Azospirillum brasilense: one gene and its partner. The main gene of each other region encodes a partner of the protein of the gene in region 2 in a complex. Links are inferred from orthologs where the notes say so. Each region holds a gene or a part of one and is shown on either strand. Other genes may lie near its edges. The genes, in order: AMK58_RS02405 and AMK58_RS03835.

Region 1 (10,205 bases), 320 kb from region 2 along the record:
CCGTCGTGCTGGACAACGCCTTCTACGTGGCGGTCGTCATGGCGGCCTTCGCCATCATCTTCGGCACGCGCCACATCGACGCGGCGGAGCATCACGAGGGCATGGTGGCGGCCATCGCCTTCGAATCCGTGGTCAAGCTGGTGGCCTTCCTGGCGGTCGGCGCGGCGGTGGTCTGGAGCCTGCACGACGGCCCGACCGAACTGTTCGCCACGGCCGCCGAGCATCCGGAGATCCGCGACCTCTTCACCTCCGCCCCGGCGCTGGCCGACGGCTCGTGGCTGACCATGACGCTGCTGTCGATGGCGGCGGTGCTGTGCCTGCCCCGCCAGTTCCAGGTGACGGTGATCGAGAATGTGGACGAGCGGCACCTGACCCGCGCCCTTTGGCTCTTCCCGCTCTACATGCTGCTGATCAACCTGTTCGTCCTGCCGGTGGCGGTGGCCGGGCTGATGCGCTTCCCCGACCGGGCGGTCGACCCGGACATGTTCGTGGTGGCACTGCCGCTGGCCGCCGGGAACGAGTGGCTGGCCCTGCTGGCCTTCATCGGCGGGCTGTCGGCGGCCACCGGCATGATCGTGGTCGAGGCCATCGCGCTGTCCACCATGGTGTGCAACGACATCGTGATGCCGCTCCTGCTGCGCGCCCGCAGCGCCCGGCTGGAGCGGCTGCACGACCTGTCGCCGCTGTTGCTGACCATCCGGCGCGCCGCCATCGTGGCGATCCTGCTGCTCGGCTACCTGTATTTCCGCATCGCCGGCTCGGCCTACGCGCTGAGCGCCATCGGCCTGATCTCCTTCACGGCGGTGGCGCAGTTCGCCCCGGCGCTGATCGGCGGCGTCTATTGGGCGGGGGCGACCCGGCGCGGCGCGCTGGCTGGCCTCGGCACCGGCATCCTGACCTGGGCCTACACGCTGCTGCTGCCCAGCTTTGCGCGGTCGGGCTGGCTGCCCGCCTCCTTCATCGACCAGGGGCCGTGGGGCGTCGCCCTGCTGCGGCCCTACGCCCTGTTCGGGCTGGACGGCATGGACCCGCTGACCCACGCGCTGTTCTGGAGCATGCTGCTCAACATCGGCCTCTACGTCGTGGTCTCCCTGCTCGACCACCCCGGCTTGGGCGAGCGGGCGCAGGCCACCGCCTTCGTCGAGGTGTTCCAGCACCGCGACACTCCCCTGCCCGCGGGCGCGTGGCGCGGCACCGCCACGGTCGGCGACCTGCAGCGCATCGTCGCGCGCTTCCTCGGTCCGCAGCGGGCGGAGGCCGCCTTCGCCCAATACGTCCGCCGCAACGGGCCGCTGGAGCCGGACCGCCGGGCCGGGGCGGAGCTGGTGCGCTTCGCCGAGCGGCTGCTCGCCGGGGCGATCGGCGCCGCCTCCGCGCGGGTGGCGCTGGCCTCCGCGGTCGAGGGCGGCGAGGTCAGCTACCCCGAGCTGATGCGGATGCTCGACGAGACCAGCCACGTCATCGAGTACAGCCGCCAGCTCGAACACAAGACGGCAGAGCTGCAGCGCGCGTCGGCCGCGCTGCGCGCCGCCAACGAACGGCTGACGGAGCTGGACCGGCTGAAGGACGAGTTCCTGTCCACCGTGACGCACGAGCTGCGCACGCCGCTGACCTCCATCCGCGCCCTGACCGAGGTGCTGCACGACAACCCCGACATCGAGCTTGAGCAGCGGCAGGAGTTTCTCGGCCTCGTCATCACCGAGAGCGAGCGGCTGACCCGCCTCATCAACCAAGTCCTCGACATGGCGAAGATCGAGGCGGGGGAGATCGATTGGCAGGTCCGCCCGATGGACCTCGGCGCCGCGTTGGAGCAGGCGGCGGCGGCCACCGCCCGGCTGTTCCATGAGCGCGGCATCGCGCTGGCCGTCACCATCCCGCACGGCCTGCCGCCGGTGCGCGGCGACCACGACCGGCTGGTGCAGGTGGCGGTGAATCTGCTGTCCAACGCCGCGAAATTCACCCCGGCGGGCGGCCGGGCCTCGCTGTCCGTCGCGGCGGAGGGCGACGCCCTACGCGTGTCCGTCACCGACAGCGGCCCGGGCATCGCCGCGGAGCATCAGGCCATCGTCTTCGACCGCTTCCGGCAGGTCGGCGACACCATGACCGACAAGCCGCAGGGCACCGGGCTGGGGCTGGCCATCAGCAAGCGCATCGTCGAGCATCTCGGCGGCCGCATCTGGGTGGCCAGCGCCCCCGGCAAGGGCGCCACCTTCGCCTTCACCGTTCCTTTGGCGACAATGGCAACAGCCATGTCACAAAACGATCAAACCGCGAAAGAACCGGACCACACCGCCGGAACGCGCTCCGGTTGACACAGGTCAGTCCAGTTGCCTTAACGAATCCTTATACGTGTTTCAGGCAGGTTTTTTACCAAATGCCGGACATGATCAGTCTTCCGGACGGGGCATTGCCCGGTCGGGTTGCAAGGAGACGGGCGGTGACTTTGATCAAGTGGAGCGACGAGGGGGGAACGGTGCGGCTGGGCCTGCCCAGCGACCTCGACCTCGCCATGGCGCAGCCCCTGCTGGACAGCCTGCGCGCCGGCTTCGCCGCGTCCCAAGCCGTCATCGCCGAGGCCGCGGCCGTGGAGCGGGTCAGCACCGCCTGCGTCCAGGCGCTTCTGGTCGCCTCCCGGCACGCCGCCGAACAGAACCGTACGTTCGCCATCGCCCAGCCGTCCGAGGTCCTGGCGGAAGCCTGCGAGGATTTGGGACTGGACGGCTGGTTGAAGCAATGGAGCCAAGCGTGAAGAAGAAGGTACTCACCGTCGACGATTCGCGGACCATGCGGGACATGGTCTCCTTCACGCTGAAGGGCGCCGGCTACGACGTGGTCGAGGCCGCCGACGGCCAGCAGGCGCTGGGCGTCATCGGCGCCAACAAGGTGGACCTCGTCATCACCGACCTGAACATGCCGGTGATGGACGGGCTGACCCTGATCCGCCGCCTGCGCGCCACCCCGGCGCACCGCACGCTCCCCATCCTGATGCTGACCACCGAGGCCGACGAGAAGAAGAAGTCCGAAGGCCGGGCGGTGGGGGCGACCGGCTGGATCGTGAAGCCCTTCAACCCGGAGAAGCTGATCTCCGTCGTGCAGAAGGTGTGCGGCTGACGCCGCGTCCTGGCTTGTGAGGTGGCGCCCGTGGAAGACCTGAGCCGGTTCAAGCAAACCTATTTCGACGAAAGCGCGGAGCTGCTGGAGGTCGCCGAGTCCGGCCTGCTGCGGCTGACGCCGGGCGAGGTCGATTCCGACGAAGTCAACGCCATCTTCCGCGCCGTCCATTCCATCAAGGGCGGCGGCGGCGCCTTCGGCTTCACCGAGCTGGTCGCCTTCGCGCACGAGTTCGAGACGGTCATGGACGGGGTGCGCAACAACACCGTCCCTGTCACGACGGAGCTGGTGGACACACTGATCCGCGCCAACGACCTGCTGGGCCAGATGCTGGCCTACGCGCGCGAGGGCGACCCCGCCCCGGCGGGGACCACCGACGGCACCGTGGCCGCCCTGCGCCGCCACCTGTCGGGTGGGGCTCCGCAGGTCCAGGCTCCGGCGGCCGCGGCCGCCGTACCGGCACCGGCCCCCATCTACGCCGACGACGAGGACGACGAGGCCGGGCTGTTCGGCGACGCCATGGCGGCCATCGCTGCCGCCCGCGCGGAAGAGGACCCGGTTCCTCCCGGCAAGCTGCGCTGGACCATCGTCTTCCGGCCGCGGTCCGACCTGCTGATGTCGGGCAACGAACCGGCCTTCATGCTGCGCGCGCTGCGCCGGCTGGGCGACGCCACCGTCGAATGCCACACCGACGCCCTGCCCAACCTCCAGAACCTGGAGGCGGAGCTTCTCCACCTCTCCTGGACGGTCACGCTGCTCGCCGACGCGGATGTCGATCTGGACAAGATCAACGACGTCTTCGAGTTCGTGGCCGACGACTGCGACATCCGCATCACCGCCGAGGCCCCGCCGCCCGCCGCCCCAGAGGCTCCGCCGCCCGTCACCGATCCGGTGCCCGTCGCCGCTCCGCCGGCGGTGGTCGCCACGGTCCCCGAGCCACTCCCCAAAACGCCTGGGGCCGACGCCCCGAAAGCCGAAACCGCCCGCCCGCGCCCCAACGGCGGCGGTGCGGAGCATGCCGGGCTGACCAGCCACACCATCCGCGTCGATCTCGACAAGATCGACCGGCTGGTCAACATGGTCGGCGAGATGGTCATCACCCAGGCGATGATCGCCGAGCATGTGCGCGAGCTGCCCCCCGGCGAGTTCCAGGAGCTTCTGGAAGGGCTGGAGCAGCTGGCCCAGCACACCCGCGAGCTGCGCGAGAGCGTGATGTCGATCCGCGCCCAGCCGGTGTCGAGCGTCTTCTCCCGCATGCCGCGGCTGGTCCGCGAGTGCGCCGCCACCACGGGCAAGGAGGTCCAGCTCGTCACCAGCGGCGAGACGACCGAGGTGGACAAGACGGTGGTGGAGAACCTCGTCGATCCGCTGACCCACATGATCCGCAACTCCATCGACCACGGGCTGGAAGGGCCGGAGGAACGGGAGCGCGTCGGCAAGCCGCGCGCCGGCACCGTACACCTGTCGGCGCAGCACCGCTCGGGCCGCATCGTCATCGAGATCACCGACGACGGGCGCGGCATCAACCGGCCCAAGGTGCTGTCCAAGGCCATCGAGAAGGGGCTCGTCCAGCCGGGCGCCACCCTGTCGGACGAGGAGATTGACAACCTGATCTTCCTGCCCGGCTTTTCCACCGCCGATCAGGTGTCCAACCTGTCGGGACGCGGCGTCGGCATGGACGTGGTGCGGCGGAACATCTCCTCGCTCGGCGGGCGCATCGGCGTCTATTCCACGCCGGGCGAGGGCTCGCGCTTCGTGCTGTCGCTGCCGCTGACCCTGGCGGTGCTCGACGGCATGGTGATCTCGGTCGGCGAGGAGCGCTTCGTCCTGCCGCTGACCAACATCGTGGAGAGCCTGCGCCCCAAGGCGGCGGACCTGCACGGGCTGGTCGGCAAGTGCGACGTGATGATGGCCCGCGGCGAGTATGTGCGGCTGGTCTACCTGCACCAGCTGTTCGGCATCCCCGGCGCCGTCGCCGACCCCACCCGCGCGCTGGTCGTGCTGGTGGAGACAGAGGACGGCTCCCGCCTCGGCCTCGTCGTGGACGAGGTGCTGGGCCAGCAGCAGGTCGTCATCAAGAGCCTGGAAGCGAACTTCCGCCGCCTCGACGGCGTGGCCGCCGCGACCATCCTGGGCGACGGGCGCGTCGCCCTGATCCTGGACGTCGCGGGCCTGCGCGAGATGAGCCGGCACATGGATTCCAGGGCGCCGCGTCCGCCGTCTTCGCCGGTGGCCGCGCTGCCCGCACCCGCACTCGAACCGGTCTGAGGCCACAGCGATGAGCAGTTCCACCGCGCTCGCCACCGTCGGCGGTAGCCGCACCGACGCCCGAAACGACGTCATGGCGGTCAACGCCGCCGAGGAGCAGTACGTCACCTTCACCGTCGGCAGCGAGGAGTACGGCGTCAACATCCTGTCGGTCCGCGAGATCCGCGGCTGGACGCCGGAAAGCCGCCTGCCGAACCTGCCGGACTACGTGCGCGGCGTCATCAACCTGCGCGGCATCATCATCCCCATCTTCGACCTGCGCGCCCGCTTCGGCGGCGGCGCCACGTCGGTCACCAAGCGCCACGTCGTGGTGGTGATCCAGGTGGGGGAACGCACCCGCGGCATCCTGGTGGACGCCATCTCCGACATCCTGGCGATCGGCCACGACGCCATCAAGCCGCCGCCCGACGTGGACGGCGGCATGGTCGACGCCGAGTATCTCAGCGGCCTCTACACCGCCGACGACCGCATGGTCACGCTGCTCTGCGTCGAGAAGCTGTTCTCGGTCGAGAACAGCGAGCTGGACTCGGCGACCAAGGCCCTGCCGGCGCTGGAGCGGGCGTCCTGAACAGCGCCCCACGTTGGTGCCCACACAGGCGCCGACGGGGTGCGTCATGTCGCGGCTTTTCACACGGGTTGGTTTCAAATAAGGGCTAACGCCGACGTGACGCGGCGGGCAAGGGGGATGGCATGGCGAAAGGGGTCGGTTCGTTCGTTGGGTCGATGGGCATCTCGAAGCGGCTGTGGCTGGCCTTCGCGCTCCTGCTCGCCCTGCTGGCCGCCCAGGTCGCCGCCAGCCTGCTGAGCATCCGCAGCCTGAACGGCAGCGTCGACGCGGTGCTCACCGGCGGTGAACTCGCCACCTTCGCCAAGGACCTCTCGGCCCGCCTCGCCAACCAGCGCATCCACGGGCGCGACTATCTGGTCTCCGGCGACCCCGCCGCGCTCAACCGCCAGCGGGCGCTGCGCACCGAGTTCGATCAGGCGCTCGCCGCCCACGAGGGCGCCATTCAGCGCTCCAGCCAGGCGGCGGCCTTCGCCGAGCTGGCGCGGCTGCACAGCGAGTACCATACCCAGTTCGAGACGATCCGCGTCGTCCGCGACCGCTACGACGCGGCCATCCGCCAGACGATGGACCCGCTGGGCACCCAGATCACCGAGACGCTGGAGCGCGTCGTCGAGGGCGCCCAGGCCACCGGCGACAAGGACGCCGCCCTGGTCGGGGAGGAGATGGAGAAGCACTGGGTGCTGAGCCGTCTCTTCGCCAACCGCGCGCTCGGCATGCGCGACGCCGCCGCCGCGGCGCCGATGGAAAAGAACCTGGACGAGATGCTGGAGCATGTGCGCGAGGCGCAGGCCCTGCTGACCGAACCCCGCGTGGCGGCGCTGCTGCGCGAGGTGGCGGAACGGGCGCCGGGCTACCGCGCCGCCTTCCGCGACGCCGTCGCCGCCGACAAGGAGATCGACCGCCTGCGCGCCGAGATCGTCGCCAAGATCGTCACCGCCCTGACCGCGACGATCGACTCCATCGCCATCGCCATCCAGGCCGAGCAGAAGGGAATCGAGACCCGCGCCGAGGCGGAGGTGGAGAACAGCGTCCTGCTGGCCCTGCTGCTGGGCGGCCTGTCGCTGCTGCTGGGCATCGGCGCCGCCCAGGTCATCGCCCGTTCGATCACCGGCCCGGTCCAGGGCATCCGCAAGGTGATGACCGACCTCAGCGACGGCCATCTGTCGGTCACCGTCCCCCACACGGACGGGCGCGACGAGCTGGGCGCGATGGCCCGCGCCGTTGCCGCCTTCAAGGAGGACGCGGTGACCGCCGTGCGGGCCGGGATCGCGCTCGACCGCGTGTCGTCCTGCATCATGACGGTGGGCGAGGACGGGACCGTCACCTATTGCAACGCCGCCGCCCTGGCGATGTTCAAGGCCGCCGAGAGCGACCTGCGCCAAGCCCTGCCCGCTTTCGACGCCGCCGGGCTGATTGGACAGACCCTCGACGCGCTGGACACCGAGGCCCCGCGCCTGCGCTCCAGCCTGAGCGGCCTCGCCAGCCCTTACAAGGGCATGGTCAAGACGGGCCGCCGCAGCTTCGAAATCACCGCCAGCCCGGTCGCCGGGCGCCATGGCGAGAAGCTGGGCCTCGTCGTCGAATGGCGCGACCTCACCGCCGAGCTGTCCATCGAGGCGGAGATCGCCGGCATGGTCGACAGCGCCGTGCGCGGCGACTTCTCCCAGCGGATCGCGCTCGACGGCAAGTCCGGCTTCTTCCGGCTGGTCAGCGAGGGCATGAACCGGCTGGCCGGCAACGTCTCCGGCGTGACCGAGGATCTCGCCGCCATGCTGGAGTCGCTGTCCCAGGGCGACCTGTCGCGGCGCATCGACAAGCCGTACGAGGGCGTGTTCCTGCGCCTGAAGGACGACTTCAACGGCACGGCGGAGAAGCTGTCGGAGATCGTCCGCCGAATCAACGGCGCCGCCGAATCCATCGCCGCGGCCAGCCGCGAGATCGCCGACGGCAGCCTCGACCTGTCCGAGCGCACCGAGCAGCAGGCCTCCTCGCTGGAGGAGACGGCGGCGAGCATGGAGGAGCTGGCGGCCACCGTCCGCTCCAACGCCGACAACGCCCAGCAGGTAAACGCCTTCGCCAACGACGCCCGGCGCGCCGCCGAGAGGGGCGGTCAGGTCGCCGCCAGCGCCGTGGAGGCGATGCGTGGGATCGAGCGCTCGTCGCAGAAGATTTCCGACATCATCGGGGTGATCGACGAGATCGCCTTCCAGACCAACCTGCTGGCGCTGAACGCGGCGGTGGAGGCGGCGCGGGCCGGCGACGCCGGGCGCGGCTTCGCCGTGGTGGCCCAGGAGGTGCGCAACCTCGCCCAGCGCTCCGCCCAGGCGTCCAAGGAGATCAAGACGCTGATCCTCGACAGCGGGGCGCAGGTCAAGGACGGGGTTGAGCTGGTCCGCTCCGCCGGCTCCTCGCTGACCGACATCGTGGCGGGCATCGCGCGGGTCGCCGACCTCGTGTCGGAGATCGCCCGCGCCACCGCCGAGCAGGCGTCCGGCCTGGACGAGGTCAACACCGCCGTCGCCCAGATGGACGAGATGACCCAGAAGAACGCCGCGCTGGTCGAGGAGAGCACCGCCGCCGCCCGCTCGCTGGAGGAGCAGGCCGGGCAGTTGCGCCAGCAGATGGCCTTCTTCTCGCTGGACGCCGGCCACGCCCACGGCGGGTCCGAGCTGTCCCGCGGACGGGCGGCATGACCACCGTCCCCAGCCCTTCCCCCGCCCCCGACTCGGCCCCGACCGACCGCGGCGCCGTCCCCGCGGCGACGTCGGGACGGCGGGAGTTCCCGTTCGAGCGGCGGCACTTCGACTTCATCGCCCACATGCTCTACCAGCTCGCCGGGATCGCGCTGGCCCCGCACAAGATCGAGATGGTCTATTCCCGCCTCGCCCGGCGGCTGCGCGACCTGCGCCTGAGCGACTTCGACACTTACTGCGCCCTGCTGGAGAGCGAGGAGGGAGCGAACGAGGTCGGCTTCCTGGTCAACGCCCTGACCACCAACCTGACCAGCTTCTTCCGCGAATCGCACCATTTCGACTTCCTGGCGAAGACCGCGGTGCCGGAGATGCGCGCCCGCCACACCGGGGAATCCTCCCACCCGCGGCTGCGCATCTGGTCCGCCGGCTGCTCCTCCGGGCAGGAGCCCTACACCATCGCCATGGTTCTGGCCTCCAGCTTCGGGCCGGAGCTGCGGCGCTGGGACGCGAAGATCCTGGCGACCGACATCGACACCCATATGGTCGACACCGCCCGGTGCGGCGTCTATCCCGCCGATCTGGCGAACAGCATCCCGGCCCCCCTGCGCGACCGCTTCACCCGGCGCCAGCGCGAGGGCGGCGAGCCGATGGTGGCGATGGAGGAGGAGCTGAAGCGGCTGATCACCTTCAAGCCGCTGAACCTGCTGGAGCGTTGGCCCATGAAGGGGCCGTTCGACGCGATCTTCTGCCGCAACGTGCTGATCTATTTCGACCGCGTCGGGCGAACCCAGGTCATCGGCAACTTCGCCCGCATGCTGGAGCCCGGCGGTTATCTGTTCCTCGGCCATTCGGAAAGCCTGTACGGCGTGTCGGACCGCTTCCGCCAGACCGGCCCCACCATCTACCGGAGGCTGTGACGCATGACCGCATTCGCAAGCCGCCGCGCGGCGGAGGCCCGGCAGACCGGCGGCTACTTCCACCCGCAGTTCCGCGCCCACACGATGAAGGTCTTCCTCGGCCATCATCTGGTCAGCGACCGCTCGGACGTGATGATGGTGACGACGCTGGGCTCCTGCGTGGCCGCCTGCGTCCACGATCCGGCGACGGCGATCGGCGGCATGAACCATTTCCTGCTGCCAGAGGTGCCGGAGTCCGAGGACGCCGGCACCGGGGCGGCGGCGCGCTACGGCTCGGTCGCCATGGAGCGGCTGATCAACGACCTGCTGGCGCGCGGCGCCCAGCGTGGACGGCTGGAGGTCAAGCTGTTCGGCGGCGCCCGCGTCATCGATTCCAGCTTCGACGTCGGCCAGCGCAACGCCGCCTTTGCGCTCGACTACGTGCGGCGGGAGGGGCTGAAGCTGATGGGCCAGGATCTCGGCGGCGCCTCGGCCCGGCGCATCCACTATTTTCCCCACACCGGCAAGGCCATGCGCAAGATGCTGCGGCCCGAGGCCCTGTCGGAGACGGCGAACCAAGAACTGCATTTCCGCTCCAGCCTGCGGCACCAGCCGATCGAGGGCGACGTGGAACTGTTCGGGGAGGACTGAGCCATGACACGCTCCATC
Region 2 (10,144 bases):
GCGCCGCTGCCGTCGTCGGGCATGACCTTGAGCGCAATGATGCCGACGTCGGGCGCGTTCTCCAGGATCTCCGCGGTGACCAGGGCGCCGTGCGTGTTCGCGTTGGCGACCATGACGTCGTTGTCGTTTCCGTAGAAGTCATGCTGGTAGACCAGCCGGCCCGTGTTCCAGGCGGAGGACAGGCCGCTGTCGATCACGACGACGTTGCCGGCGGAAGCGGAGCTGTTCGACATCTTGCCAACCTTGTTCGTTCTTGGGAGAACAGCGCCCGTTTCCGGACGCGCAAGGGTGGACTATGCGTGTTTTGCTGTGGCCGCCGTATGACCGCTGCGGGCGATTGCTGTGACTTAATACCGTCACGCCAAACTTCATCTTGGGCGCGGCGCCCAGTCCGGCGCTCCGGCGAGCGAATGAAGGGAGACGGTCCGCTCATTCGCTCGCCGCTATATGGATGCTACCCCCGCCCGGCGATCAGGCTGTCGGCGGCGGCGCGGGCCTCGGCGGTGACGGTGGCGCCGGACAGCATGCGGGCGATCTCCTCGCGGCGGTCGTCGCCGTCCAGTTCGACCACGCCGGTCGTCACCTGCTCGCCCTTCACCGACTTCTGCACCTTGAGGTGGATGGAGCCGCGTGCGGCGACCTGCGGGCTGTGGGTGACCACGAGCACCTGGAGCCCCTGCCCGAGCGTCTTCAGCCGCTCGCCCACCGCGGCGGCGACGGCGCCGCCGATGCCGGTGTCCACCTCGTCGAACACCAGAGTGCCGACGGTCGAGGTCTGGGCAAGCACCACCTTCAGCGCCAGCATGAAGCGCGCCAGCTCACCGCCGGAGGCGATCTTGTTCAGCGCGCCGGGCGGCGAGCCGGGGTTGGTGGCGACCTGGAAGGCCACGCGGTCCATGCCCGACGCCGTCCAGTCCGACTCGTCGGCCAACGGCTCGACCAGCGTGCGGAACTTCGCCTTTTCCAGCTTCAGCGGTGCGAGTTCCGTGGCAACGGCGGCATCCAGGCGGCCGGCGGCCTGCTGGCGCTCCCGGTTCAGCGACTCGGCGGCCTTGCGGTAGGCGTCGCGGGCGACCTCGGCCTCGCGGGCGAGGCGGGCCAGCAGATCGCCCTGATCCTCGATCAGCAGCAGACGGTCGGCCATGTCCTTGCGCAGGGGGGCCAGAGCATCGACGTCCACCCCGTGCTTGCGGGCGGCGGCGCGCAGGGCGAACAGCCGCTCCTCCAGCTTCTCCAGGGCCTGCGGGTCCATGTCCACGTCGGAGGACACGGCCTGGAGCCCGGCGATGGCTTCCCCCGCCTCGGTCGCGGCGCGGTCCAGGGCGGCGATGACCGGGTCCAGCTTGCCGGCGGCCTTGTCGGCGATGCGGCTCAGCGTGCGGATGGCCGAGGACAGGGCGCGCTCCACCCCGCGGTCGCCCGACAGCTCCCCATAGGCGGCGTTCAGGGCATCGACCAGCTTTTCCCGGTGCATCAGCACGGCGCGGGTCTCGGCCAGTTCCTCCTCCTCGCCTTGCTTGGGAGCGAGGGCATCCAGCTCGGCCACGGCGTGGCGGAGATACTCCTCCTCCGAGCGGGCGCGGGCGATCTCGGCGGCGGCGTTGGCGCGCGCGTCCTCGACCTGCCTCCACGCCCGGTGGGCGGCGGCGACCTGGGCGGCGTGGCCGGACAGCCCGGCGTAGGCGTCCAGCACGCTGCGGTGGGTTTGCGGATTCAGCAGGCCGTGGGTGTCGAACTGGCCATGGACCTCGACCAGCTCCTCACCCAGCCGCTTCAGCAGGCCGACGCCGACCGCCTGGTCGTTGACCCAGGCGCGGCTGCGCCCGTCGGCGCTGACGGTGCGGCGGACGACCAGCCGCTCCTCGGGGTCGAGCCCCTGCTCCCTGAGGATGGCGAGCGCCGGGTGGTCGCCGGACAGGTCGAACTCCGCCGTCACCGACGCCTGGTCGGCGCCGTGGCGGACGAGGCCCGAATCGGCCCGAGCGCCCAGCGCCAATCCCAGCGCGTCGAGCAGGATCGACTTGCCTGCACCGGTCTCGCCGGTGAGGACGCATAAGCCCTTGCGGAAGCCCAGCCCCAGCCGTTCGATCAGGACGACGTCCCGGATCGTCAGCGACGCCAGCATGGATCGTCCTAGAACAGGGAGCTCCAGGCTCTGCTGATCCAGGACTTCTCGTTTCGCTCCGGACGCACGTTGGCGTCCACCAGCAGTGCGTAGCTGTCCGTGTACCATTCGCTGCCGGGGAAGTTGTGGCCGAGCACGGCGGCGGCGGTCTTCGCCTCGTCCGTGATTCCCAGCGCCAGATAGCACTCCACCAGCCGGTGCAGCGCCTCAGGGACGTGGGAGGTGGTCTGGTAGTTTTCAATCACCGTGCGGAACCGGCCGATGGCGGCGGTGTACTGACCCTGCTTCAGATAGAAGCGCCCGACCTCCATCTCCTTGCCGGCGAGATGGTCGTTGGTCAGGTCGATCTTGATCTTGGCGTCGCGGGCGTACTGGCTGTCCGGAAAGCGGCGCACGACCTCCGACAGCGCGTCGAGCGCCAGACGGGTCATGCGCTGGTCGCGGCGGACGTCGGTGATCTGCTCGTAATAGGACAGCGCCCGCATGTAGTAGGCGTAGGAAACGTCGGGGCTGCCCGGATGAAGCTGGATGTAGCGGTCGAGCGCCAGGATCGCGTCGTCGTATTTCAGATCCTGGTAATGGGCGTAGGCCGCCATGATCTGCGCCTTGCCCGCCCACTCGGAATAGGGGTGCTGGCGCTCCACCTCGTCATAGAGCTTGGCGGCCACCTTGAACCGCTCTTCCCGCATGGCGGCGTCGGCCTCTTGGTAGATCTGCTCGGCCGGACGCTCGACATACTGGTCCTCGGTTTTGGTCGAGGAGCAGGCGGTCAGGGCGGAAGCCAGGAGGAGGGCCGCAAGCGGCAGACGGGAAAAACGGCAGGGCATGGTCGTCGCGATGCTTTCGAAGTTGGCCCTATATAGCACGCCGGGGCGCGGGGGCGGCAAGCCGCTTCGGCGAACAAATTTCGAACCTCGCCGTCACGGTGCGACCCGACGCCCGGTGCGGAGGGCCGGAATGGGGCGCCGATCAGCCGAACTGATCAGCCGAACCGGTCAGCCGAACAGGGCGTCGATGTCGGCCTGGCTGATGTTGCCCATCTCCTGATGGTCGGCCGGGCCGTGCAGTTCCAGCGTCTCGTCCATCTTGGTGACCGTGGGCGGCAGCGGCATCGCCTCGAACTCGCGCTTGTTCCAGTGGCTCATCATCGCGTCGACGCGCTCTTCGATGAAGGACAGGGCGCGGACGACCTTGGTGATGCGCTGGCCGGTCAGATCCTGGAAGTTGCAGGCCTCGTAGATGCGGACGATCACGTCGTTCATGTCGTTGACGCGGTCGGCGTGGTAGCCCTCCGGCAGCGACGACTTCAGCTCGTGAACGACCTCCTCCAACTCCTCGGCGCAGGCCATGATGGTGTTGGTCGCGGCCTCCGTCGCCGAGACGACGGCGTTCAGTTCCTGGGACGCCTGCACGAACTTGTCGTCGCCGGCCAGCGGGTGGCGGATCGCCGCCATCTCCACCTTGGTGGCCTTGATCCGGCCCGAGATGTCGGCGATCTCGACCTGGATCTGGTCGATCTGCTGGGCGTCCATGGTCAGGAAGCGGTCGAGCTTCGCGCCAAGGTCGCTGATGGCGCGGATGACGTCGCTGTTGTCCACCGCGACCGGACCGGAGGGCAGCGACGCCAGCGCTGGCGCCAGGGCGGAGGCGTCATCCACCACCGCCTGATAGGGATTGCCGGTCCGGCGGGCCTTTTGAAGCTCCGCCATGAAGGGTTTCGAGAGATTCCTCATGCGGGCTGCGCCTCTTTCCGAAGGGACGTCCGGGGCATCCGCGCACGCCGGCCCGTCTGGTCAGGACTGCCCGCCAAGGCCGGCATCGGCCCGGCGGGCGACGATCGTCATAGCAAACTTCATGTCCCAATTCGCCCGCCGATTGGAGCGGCGGCAACTCTTCACAAATCCGACGCCGGACCGTCTTGTTGACCGTGAGGTCAGCCGAACAGGGCGTCGATGGCCGCCTGATCCAGCGGCGCCGGAGGCTCGTCCGCCGCAGGCGGCGGGGCCGCCGCCGGCTTGGCAGCCGGGGCCGGCTTCGGGGCGGGCTTGGCCGCCGAGGCCGGCTTCGGCACCGGCTTCTTGGCGGCGGGGGCCGGAGCCGGAGCGGGGGCCGGCGGAGCCGCGGCCGGAGCGGGAGCCGGACTGTCGAACAGGCTGTCAATGTCCGCCTGACTGGCCTTCGCCGGAGCGGCAGGGGCCGGTGCTGGGCTGTCGAACAGGCTGTCGATGTCCGCCTGGCTGGCCTTCGCCGGAGCGGCCGGAGCCGGGGCCGGGCTGTCGAACAGGCTGTCGATGTCGGCCTGACTCGCCTTGGCTCCGGTCTGGCCCGCGACCGCCGGAGCGGGGGACGGAGGCGGAGCGGGCGGCGGTTCGGGAGCTGGCGGTGGTGCCGCCATCGCCGGGCTGTCGAACATGCTGTCCACGTCGGCCTGGCTGACGCCGAGACCGTCGAGCTGGGGACCGTTCAGCAGATGGGAGTCCGGCCGGGTGTCTGTGTTCTCAGGCGCGATCTGGAGGCCGGCGAGCTTCTCGACGCCCCAGATGTTGATCATCGCGTTGACCCGCTGCTCGATGTAGCGGAGCGCGTTGACCACCTTGCTGGTGCGCTGGCCGGTCAGGTCCTGGAACGAGCAGGCGGTGAAGATGTTGGTCACCTCCCCCTCGATCTCGGAGCACAGGCCGGGGTCGGCGCCGTCCGCCTTCAGCTTGCCCGACAGGTCCATCAGCCGCTCGGCGGCGTTCAGGATTTCGAAGGACGCGCGTTCGGTGGAGATGACGATGGCGTCCAGCTCGTTGGTGGCCGACGTGATCTTGTCGCCACCGGCATCGGGCGGACGCAGGGCCGCGACCTCGCGCCGCGCCTGCTCGATGGAGGCAGCCATCTCCATCAGCTCGCGCCGCAGCACCTCGACGTGCTTGGAAGCTTCCACCACCTCGCTCTGCTGATGCCAGGAGCTGCGGAACTCCAGCAGCATCTTGCGCACCTCCTCCGCCGCGGCCCCATGGGCCCGGCGGTGGAAGCGGCGCAGGAAGGCTCGCCCCTTGGTCGTGCGGGCGATCGCTTCCTCGATCTGGTCGAACTCTTCCTCGGAAAGCTGCGGAAGCTGATCCAACCCAACCACTCCTTACCCGCCGATGACGGCCTGGATCTTCTGCTTCAGGGTATCGGCGTTGAAAGGCTTGACGATGTAGTTGTTCACACCGGCCTGCTTGGCGGCGATCACGTTCTCGGTCTTGCTCTCGGCGGTGACCATGATGAAGGGGGTCGAGGCGAGCTTGGCGTCGGCGCGGATCTCCTTCAGGAGCTGCAGGCCGGTCATCGGCTCCATGTTCCAGTCGGAAATGATGAGGCCGAACTTGCTCTCGCGCAGCTTCTGCAGGGCCGAGACGCCGTCGCCGGCCTCGTCGATGTCCGTGTAGCCGATCTGGGTCAGGAGGTTCCGCACGATGCGCCGCATGGTGGCGTAGTCATCGACGACAAGGATCTTCATCTACGCGTCTCCGCATTCTTCCGTTGCTAGGCCCCGGCCCGGCGTTCAGCCCGCCCGGCGCTGCATGGCGTGCGCCGAGGTCGGTCTGGTCCGACTGTGATGCCTTAAGTCTGCCGAAAAGTCATCCCTCACGGCCACAGTGACGTACGCCCGTAAATATCGGGTTACCAAGACCGCCGAATTTCCGCCGCGCCCCGGCGCGATGAGGCATCGCTCCAAGGCACGGACGCGCGTCCGGCGGCGGTCCGAACGGACATACCCCTGCGTCGGGTGGGGACCTTGCCAGATTTCACAGGCGAACGCACGGGCTGATTCTCGCTCCATACGCCCCTGTTCGCCGGCATGGTCCACCCTAGGCCATTTCCCTCAGACGATGATCGGCGATGTCGCCTGTCTCAACCAATGCGACACTTCGACCTCCCCGTCACCCGCGAGCCGAGGCTCCAGCGCCTCGCGCACCTGGGTGTGGTAGGCGTTCAGCCAAGCGATCTCCGCCTGGGTCAGCAGCGCCGGCTCGACCAGATTGCGGTCGATGGGGGCCAGGGTCAGCACCTCGAACCCCAGCATGGGCCGCTCGGCCATGGGCAGGTCGAGCGGCTGGACGACGATCAGGTTCTCGATGCGGATGCCGTAGGCGCCGGTCTTGTAGTAGCCGGGCTCGTTGGACAGGATCATGCCGGGCTGCAGCGCCACGCTGTTCGGCACCTTCGAGATCCGCTGCGGCCCCTCGTGCACCGACAGGTAGCTGCCCACCCCGTGGCCGGTGCCGTGGTCATAGTCTAGTCCCAGCGACCACAGCGGCAGGCGCGCCAGCGCGTCGAGCTGCGACCCGGTGGTGCCGCGCGGGAAGCGGGCCGTGCTGACGGCGATGTGGCCCTTGAGGACCAGCGTGAAGCGCTCGCGCATCTCCGGGGTCGGCGCGCCGATGGCGATGGTGCGCGTCACGTCGGTGGTGCCGTCCTGATACTGGGCGCCGCTGTCCAGCAGGAACAGGGTGCCCGGCTCCAGCCGGCGGTCGGTCGCTTCCGAAACCCGGTAATGGACGATGGCGCCGTTCGGCCCAGCCCCGGCGATGGTGTCGAAGCTGAGGCCGCGGAAACGGTCGTTGGCGCGGCGGAAGGCCAGCAGCCGGTCCGCCGCCGCGATCTCTGTCACGGTGCCCGACGGCGCCTCCTGCGACAGCCAGTGCAGGAAGCGTACGAGCGCCGCGCCGTCGCGGATGTGAGCGGCGCGGGTGCCGGCCAGCTCCGCATCGTTCTTGCAGGCCTTGGGCAGGGCGCAGGGGTCGGGGTCGCGCTCCAGCTTGGCGCCGGCCATGTGCAGCCGGTCGAAGATCCAGGCCGAGGTGCTCGCCGGGTCGGCCATCACCTTGCGCCCTGCACGGCCCAGCCCGTCGAGCGCGGCGCCCAGCTCGTCCGGGTCGCGCACGGCGACCTGGTTGCCGAGATGGGCCTCGACGCCCGGCGCCAGCTTGCGGCGGTCGATGAACAGGTCCACCTGCGTGTCGTCCTTCAGGATCGCGAAGGACAGCGGCAGCGGGGTGCAGGGCACGTCCGCCCCGCGCAGGTTGAGCAGCCACGCGATGGAATCGGGCTGGGTCAGCACCACGGCGCCGATGCCGTTGCGCGCCAGGTCACCGGCGATGCGGGCGCGCTTGTCGGCGGGGCTGTCCCCGGCGAAGACGAGATCTTGGGCAACCACCGGGGCCAGCGGGGGCGGCGGCTGGTCCGTCCACACGCGGTCCACCGGGTTTTCCGGGCAAGGCACCAGCGACAGGCCGATGCGCTCCATCTGCTGGCGGGTGCGCTCCACCCAGCCGGCGGTGTGCAGCCACGGGTCGTAGCCGAGCCGTCCGCCCTGCGGCAGCGCCTCCCCCACCCACTCGGTCAGCGGATCGTCGACCAGATGCCGGTATTCGTAGAGGTCGCCCGACACTTCCGTCTTGACCTGGAGGGTGTAGCGCCCGTCCACGAAGACGGCGGCGCGCTGGCGCCCCACCACGGCGTGGCCCGCCGATCCGGTGAAGCCGGTCAGCCAGGCGAGGCGCTGGGCGCGCGGCGGCACATACTCGCCCTGATGCTCGTCGCCGCGCGGCACGATGAAGCCATCGAGGTCGGCGTGCGCCAGGACGCCGCGCAGGGCGGCGATGCGGGCGGCGTAATCCGGCGCCCCAGCGACGCGTCCATCGGCAAGCTCGGCCTTCAGGGCGCGGAGCTGCCCGGCGAGATCTTCCGGAAGCCGCGCCCCGACCAGGACCATCCAGCCGTCGGGGTCCTCCCCCTCCGGCGCGGCGAGCACCCCGGCGACGAGGCTGCGGATGTCCGCGGGGGTGTGGGGCAGGCCCGCCTGGGCCAAGAGCTGCGCCAGGGTTTCGTCGCCGCGGTAAGCGCTGGACACGGGGGCTGATCCTCATCCGGTGAAGCCGTCCGCGACAGGCTAGGCAGGGACGCCCCACCGCGCAAGCGCGGGAAAGGGCATAGCCGCGCGAAGGCCCCGGCGGGACGCCCTACAGCCCCGAATCGTCGGGCAGGCCCAGCCGCTCCAGGACGCGCTTGCGGGCGAGGCCGCGATCGACGTCGGGCACATGCAGCAGGCCGCCGATGCGGCGCAGCAGATTGGCTTCCAGGTCGTTCAACTCGCCGTCGGCGTAGGCCACCTCCCACAGCATCTCGATGATCCACAGCCGCTTGTCCGGAGGGCAATGGTCGTTGATCACCGTGACGTAGCGGTAGTAGGGGGAGGCTCCCTCCGTGTCGAACACGGCGGCGGACAGCAGGTCCTGCGCCTCCTCCTCGCTCAGGTGGAAGTGGCGGCGGGTGACGTCGAGGATGCGCTCGCGCTCCGCCTGGGAAATGGTGTTGTCGGTGCGTGCGGCCTCGACCAGAAGGGCGGCGGCGGCGGCCTCCAGCCTGTGGCGGTCGTCGCCGGGGTCGTTCTCCTGGAACAGCGCCCTGATCCGGTTCAGCATCGGTCCTCCGCGGGTCGTCCATATGTCCGGAAGACATTGGCGACGGGAGGACCGAAATCCAGGGGCCTCAGCCCTTTACGGCCTTCCGCTTCGGGCGCTTCACCACAAGGGTGGTCCATTCGCCGACCGGGATGCGCGCGACCAGATGCAGGCCCTGGGTGCGGTGCGCCTGGATGACGTGGCGCTCCTGCCGGTTCAGCAGGCCGGCCAGAACGGCCACGCCGCCGCGCTGCAGATGGCGCTTCAGTTTCGGCGCCATGCGGGCCAGCGGGCGGGCCAGGATGTTGGCGGTGATCAGGCGGTAGGGCTTGTGCTTGCCCACGATGGCGGTGTGGTAGCCGTCGCCGCCCTGCGAGCGGATGCGCGCCTTCACCCCGTTGAGGGCGGCGTTGACGCGGGTGACGCGCACCGCCTCCGGGTCGATGTCCACGGCGGTGACGGGCACCCGCCAGCGCTTGGTCACCGCCAGCGCCAGGATGCCCGAACCGCAACCCATGTCGAGCGCCCCGCCCCGCCCGGCGCGCGGCAGGCTCATCCGTCGGGCCAGCCGGTCCAGCGCCATCAGGCAACCCTTGGTCGAGCCGTGCTCGCCGGTGCCGAAGGCGGTGGCGGCGTCGACCAGCAGCGGGATGCTGCCCGCCGGGACAATCCCCTCATGGTGGGAACCGTGGACGAAGAAGCGCCCGGCCTGGATCGGCGGGAAGCCCTGATAGCTGTGCGACACCCAGTCGATGAGGGGCAGTTCCTCGACGATCAGCTTCGGCTCGGGAATGCCCATGGCCTCGGCCAGAACGGCGACGCGGGCGTTCAGCCGCGGCTCGTCCGGCTGCCCGTAGACCGTCGCCTCGACCAGCCAGTCGCCGTGCTCCTCCAACTCGAAGGTGGACACCGCGTCGGCGTGATCGCCAATCGCCTCGGCGAACGCGGGGGCGTGGGCTTCGGGAATGACGAGCGCGATGCGCCAGAGCTTGGAGGAGGACATGGGGAAGGTCGCCGATGATGGGGTGGTCGTTGTCTGGTGGGAGACTTAACCACAGAGACGCGGAGACACAAAGATTTCCTGTGGCCGGGCTGGGTCGACCGCAGCCTGCGACGTTTTGGCCGATGGAAGCGCGGCACAGGCTCGCCGCCGCTTTTCTTACCACTTTTGAGCGGGCACACTGCACCCGGAGATCAGCGGATCAAGGGTTCCGCAAGAGCGACACGGGGGAGACGGGCTTGATGCAGCGCGTTTGCAAAGCGGCCAGGGCATGGATGGCGGCGTTGGCGGCGTCTTCGGGAGCGGCAATGCTGTTGGGCTGCGCGCTCGATCCCGCCGGGCTGGCGATCGGAGCGATGAACGCGGCGAGCATGCCGTCGGAAGCATCGCTGGTGGCCGATATGGTCCCCTCCTACCGGGGCACGGGCTGCCAAGCCCTGGCGTCGCTCCAGAAAGGGTACATCGACCAACTGCCCACGGTGGACCCGGCGTACCGCGAAGCGGTGGTGGTCAACATCAAGGCGGTGCGTCAAGTCATGGCGGAGCAGCGCTGCGCGGCGGGTGGCGGCGCGGTGGCGGGTG

The links.
Region 1: the proteins of AMK58_RS03835 (region 2) and AMK58_RS02405 are in contact, whole or in part, in a solved structure (PDB 1A0O), measured with the Escherichia coli proteins. The link is inferred for Azospirillum brasilense from one-to-one orthologs.

The regions. Positions count from the first base shown.
Region 1 is NZ_CP012914.1:525,195-535,399, reverse strand. What follows is about bases 2,820-5,760. They hold AMK58_RS02405 (chemotaxis protein CheA), read left to right. Parts: upstream 2,820-3,141; coding sequence 3,142-5,379; downstream 5,380-5,760. Other genes in these bases: AMK58_RS02400 (chemotaxis protein CheW), read left to right, coding at 5,390-5,760; AMK58_RS02410 (response regulator), read left to right, coding at 2,820-3,111. In the rest of the region: AMK58_RS02420 (sensor histidine kinase), read left to right, coding at 1-2,312; AMK58_RS02415 (STAS domain-containing protein), read left to right, coding at 2,438-2,749; more of AMK58_RS02410, read left to right, coding at 2,734-2,819; more of AMK58_RS02400, read left to right, coding at 5,761-5,947; AMK58_RS31820 (methyl-accepting chemotaxis protein), read left to right, coding at 6,070-8,640; AMK58_RS02390 (CheR family methyltransferase), read left to right, coding at 8,637-9,557; AMK58_RS02385 (chemotaxis protein), read left to right, coding at 9,561-10,187; AMK58_RS02380 (protein-glutamate methylesterase/protein-glutamine glutaminase), read left to right, coding at 10,191-10,205. UniProt on the Escherichia coli protein: Involved in the transmission of sensory signals from the chemoreceptors to the flagellar motors. CheA is autophosphorylated; it can transfer its phosphate group to either CheB or CheY.
Region 2 is NZ_CP012914.1:843,218-853,361, reverse strand. What follows is about bases 3,933-6,812. They hold AMK58_RS03835 (chemotaxis response regulator CheY), read right to left. Parts: upstream 5,616-6,812; coding sequence 5,250-5,615; downstream 3,933-5,249. Other genes in these bases: AMK58_RS03830 (aminopeptidase P family protein), read right to left, coding at 5,982-6,812; AMK58_RS03840 (protein phosphatase CheZ), read right to left, coding at 4,059-5,246. Outside these bases: AMK58_RS31235 (carbohydrate-binding domain-containing protein), read right to left, coding at 1-233; DNA repair protein RecN, read right to left, coding at 455-2,125; AMK58_RS03850 (outer membrane protein assembly factor BamD), read right to left, coding at 2,134-2,952; AMK58_RS03845 (protein phosphatase CheZ), read right to left, coding at 3,121-3,858; more of AMK58_RS03830, read right to left, coding at 6,813-8,012; AMK58_RS03825 (tellurite resistance TerB family protein), read right to left, coding at 8,122-8,583; AMK58_RS03820 (50S ribosomal protein L11 methyltransferase), read right to left, coding at 8,651-9,565; AMK58_RS03815 (PDZ domain-containing protein), read left to right, coding at 9,871-10,144. UniProt on the Escherichia coli protein: Involved in the transmission of sensory signals from the chemoreceptors to the flagellar motors.